Regions from separate parts of the Picosynechococcus sp. NKBG042902 genome, predicted to be linked through region 2. Evidence: predicted binding sites of a transcription regulator. Region 2 holds the regulator's gene; the other holds the start of a gene.
What was found. Region 2 encodes HrcA, which represses chaperone genes, less so after heat shock. Its sites were predicted from a motif close to TTAGCACTCNNANNNTNNGAGTGCTAA; they were not measured.
Positions count from the first base shown of each region.

Region 1: a site for HrcA is predicted at 1,220-1,246, ahead of groES (co-chaperone GroES). Genes of this name have one in related genera too.

Region 1 covers NZ_CAWLTV010000070.1:153,882-156,084, reverse strand. The annotation lists gene groL (chaperonin GroEL) at 1-775, opposite strand, end outside; gene groES (co-chaperone GroES) at 859-1,170, opposite strand; gene glyS (glycine--tRNA ligase subunit beta) at 1,401-2,203, opposite strand, start outside.
Region 2 covers NZ_CAWLTV010000056.1:24,041-26,243, reverse strand. The annotation lists gene AACR41_RS02945 (manganese efflux pump MntP) at 1-290, opposite strand, end outside; gene hrcA (heat-inducible transcriptional repressor HrcA) at 395-1,441, opposite strand; gene AACR41_RS02935 (rhodanese-like domain-containing protein) at 1,556-1,912, opposite strand.

The DNA.
Region 1 (2,203 bases), on a different contig from region 2:
CAAGGGCTTCTTTCTCGATATCTTCAGCGATAATTACGAGGGGCTTACCTTGGCGAGCAACCTGTTCGAGGATCGGGACGAGGTCTTGTACCAGGGTGATTTTCTTGTCAGTGATGAGGATGAAGGGATCTTCAAGAACCGCTTCCATTCGCTCGGTGTCGGTGACGAAGTAGGGGGAAGTGTAACCCTTGTCGAAACGCATCCCTTCGGTGATTTCGAGTTCGGTTTCCATGGATTTCCCTTCTTCGAGGGAGATCACACCTTCTTTACCGACTTTGTCCATGGCCTTGGCAATCATGTCACCAACTTCCTTGTCGTTCCCCGCAGAGATGGCACCGACTTGGGCGATCGCCGTCGAATCTTCTACCGGACGGGCTTGATCTTTGATGCGGCCAACGAGGAATTCAGTCGCTTTATCAATACCGCGCTTGAGGGCGATGGGGTTGGCACCAGCCGCAACGTTGCGGAGACCTTCTTTGACCATGGCATGGGCAAGAACCGTTGCTGTGGTGGTTCCGTCACCGGCCACGTCATTGGTTTTAGAAGCCGCTTGGCGAATCAAAGAAACACCGGTGTTTTCGATGTGGTCTTCGAGTTCGATTTCCTTGGCAATGGTCACACCATCATTCACGATCTGGGGTGCGCCAAATTTCTTTTCGAGCACAACGTTCCGACCTTTGGGGCCGAGGGTTACCGCAACAGCTTCAGCGAGGAGGTCGATCCCTTTTTCGAGGGCGCGGCGAGCATCTTCGTTGTAAATAATAGATTTAGCCATAATGATTGAATTTCTAGGTTGAGCGTTTTACGAGAAAAAATAGAAAAATCTGAAACGATTGCTTAGGTCAAACCTAAAAATAATTACGCAACGGTTGCGAGGATATCTTTCTCAGAAAGAAGCACGTAGTCATCACCACTGAGTTTGATATCAGTACCAGCGTACTTGGAGTAGAGAACTTTATCGCCAACTTTGACATCAACGGCGGAACGGCTACCGTCATCATTGCGCTTCCCTTCACCAACAGCCACAACTTCACCGATTTGGGGCTTTTCTTTGGCACTATCGGGGAGGAGGATCCCACCAGCAGTTTTCTCTTCAGATTCGCTGACCTTTACGAAAACGCGATCGCCGAGGGGCTTGAGGGTAGAAACATTGATGCTAATTGCTGCCATGGATAATTTCTCCAGATCAATAAACGACTAAATTTAGCTAGATTGAAGTTTAGCACTCTCAATCTCTGAGTGCTAATTTAGCGGAGAAAATTAAATCCAGACAACTCCTGATAATGTACGGGTTCCCGAACTTTAGATCGCTCCAAAAATTGAACTGTATTGCTTCTCAGGGGAAACCCTGACAGAGACAGCTTTATGTCCCTGCCATGACTCTAAAAATAAACAAGGATCTACTGTTTAACGATCGCCCCGAAATCTGCCAGAACCCGCGCGTGGTTCCGCAACAGCCCAAGGAGATTGAGGCGATTTTCCCGCACAGCAGGATCTTCTGCCATCACCAAAACACTATCCTCCCCATCAAAGAACCGCTCAACTGTGGGGGCCAGGGCCGCTAACCCATCGATCAGTTTTTGGTAATCCCGTTCGGTGCGGGCCGCTTCGGTGGTGGGCACGAGTTCCACTAAGCCGGCATAGAGATCGCGCTCGGAATTTTGCGCAAATTTCTCCGGGTTAATTACCCCTGTCGGATCGAGACTATCCGTGCTGAGGTTCCCCTTGGCGGCCAACTTTGCAGAACGGTTCACGGTGGCGTAGATTTTTGCGAGTTGACCATCGTCACGAATGCTCTGTAAAAAGGCAGCGCGATCGCCGACATCCAGTAAATCCGTTAAGGCCCGTTCAGTGTATTCTGCATCATCACCGAGCACCGCATTCACCAGGTCATAATCAATACCTTTTTCGTCCTGGAGCAGAGTCTGAATCCGCTGAATAAAGAAGCTTTGCAGGGCTTCGAGGGGAGAGGTTTTATCGGGGTGAGCCGTAACAAAATCCTTCGCACCCTGGGCTAACAGTTCTCCAAGGTCAATTTCAAGACCCGCGTCCCAAGCGACGGTAATAATTGCATTGGCCGCCCGTCGCAGTGCAAAAGGATCCGAGGAACCAGAAGGGATCATCCCCAGGCCAAAAATACTAAGCAACGTATCGAGGCGATCGCCCATGCCCACCACTTGACCCGCAAGGGTTTGGGGCAAAA
Region 2 (2,203 bases):
TCATCGCCTGGGAGTTTTTGCATTTCTCGGTAGGCGCTGTAGCACATGTGAACACCGATGAGAATCAAGAGAATAAAAGCAATTCCTTGATCATAGAAGGTGATGTATTGGGCAAAATTACCCAGGAGAAAACCGAGGGAAATAGCGCCGCCACCAGAGAAACCTGAACTGAGCGCAAAAAATAAGGCCCGCTTGCGGGAAAAATGGCGTGCTCCTAGTGCAAGGGCGACGGAAAAACAGTCAATACTCAGCACTAGGGCAAAGAGAAGAATATCTAAGTCAAAGTCCATGAAATCCCCTATGGGTACTCCCCTAAAAAGATTATGGCGATCGCCATCAACAAAAAAACAAAAAATTGAATTATTTGATCCTTATTTCCTACGATTCTTAAACTTTAAAAAGCGGCTTTTAAATTCTCAGACAGATAATCTGCTGTAGCTTCAACTAAGGCGATCGCATTTTCATAGAACATCCGCGTCGGGCCAAGCACCGCAACACTACCAACGGGCGTTTTTTCTTGGTAATAATATGTGGAAATAAGGGCGCAGGTTTTCATGGGTTCTAGGGGATTTTCGGTGCCGATGTGAATGAGTGTCGGGCGATCGCCTGGTAAACCACTAAAAACCACCGGGAGTAGCTGTTCTTGTTTCGCCTCTAGCAAGTGTAATAGGGTTTGTAACTGCTCAATTTGGGAAAACTCAGGTTGCCGCAGCACTTCCGAAATGCCCCGTACTAGAATCGGCGTCGCAATCGTATTAGGCACAATCTGGGCAATCTTACCCAAAATCGTCTCCAATAACAGCTGACAATGGTGAAAGTCTTCGTCTAAAGCCTGGGGATCAAGGCTGGCAATTTCTTGGAGCGATCGCCCCTGGAGATGGTGATTCAAAAAATTCGATAAAATCTCTAGCTCATCGGGGTCACAGTCCAGGGTCAAGGACAACGATTGGGGTTGATAGCTATCCGTCACCACGATCATCATCACCTTCTGATCCCCCAGGGGGAGCAACTGCAGATAGCGTAGGCGAGCATGGTTTTGATGGGGCACCGTGATTAGAGCAATATAACCACTTAACGTCGCCAGGATTTGCGTTGCCCGCTGGAGGGTCGCATCTAGTCCCCAATACTCTGCGGCAGTCTGTTCCTGTAACGTTTGGCTCGCTCGTTTGCGGGTCTGGGAATTGGGGGTGACGAGCTCGTCCACATAGAAGCGATAACCGGAATCAGAGGGGACTCGTCCCGCCGAGATGTGGGGTTGATACAAGAAACCTGCCTTTTCCAACTTGCCCATCACATTACGAATGGTGGCAGAACTGACCTGAAAGTCATATTCCTCCACAAGGGTTTTGGAGCCTACGGGTTCCGCTGTGGAAATGTAATGGTTGACCGTTGCTCGAAAAATATTTTGGTGACGGGGATTAAGAATTTTCTGAGCAACCATACGCCGACAGTAGTGCTTTCAATAACTAAGAAATATAAAAAAATAGTAAAAAAACTTGGCTTAACTTAAGAAAGATTTAAGGTCTAAGTTTGGGTTAGTATAGCTCATTCTTCCCTAGTAGCGCGGTAGGCTTTGATCCACAGAGAGGGTGTAAAGGTGAATCCCACCTTCAATATTGATCACTTGGGTAAAACCTTGTTGTTGCAGCCAATAACACATTTGCGCCGAACGCACACCATGGTGACAAAGCACATAGGTTTCTGCCTGGGGGTCAAAGTCCACGGCAATGCGGGCAGCCCATTGTTCAAATTGACTCAGGGGTAAATTGGTAAAGCCTGGGAGGGCGACAATCTCTAGCTCATCGGGCTCACGCACATCAATGAGTTGCAAAGATTCGGTCGTGGCGACGCGCTGGGCAAACACCGTGGGACTGACGGCCTGGAGTTGTGGGTTAGAACTAGGGTTGGTCATGGTCAAGCTACTGATAAAAAGTTAAGAAGTGAGCATTTCTAGCATTTTCTGGCTGCGTTTGGGAATGCCAAGGCTGAATTGCTAGGGGATCTTCACCTTAGGGGGGGTCAAAGTTAAGGAGTATTGCAGTTCCCCCGGAGAGTCGGTCAAGAAAATTTGGGAATGGTACAAGTAACGTTAGAGGCGTTAGATCTTCTGTCCCACTTTTTTGAAGATGGTACAGGGTAAAGCATTCTGCTTGGCGATCGCCTTTATTCTGCGTTAATGATTTATAAATATTGCATTTTTTAA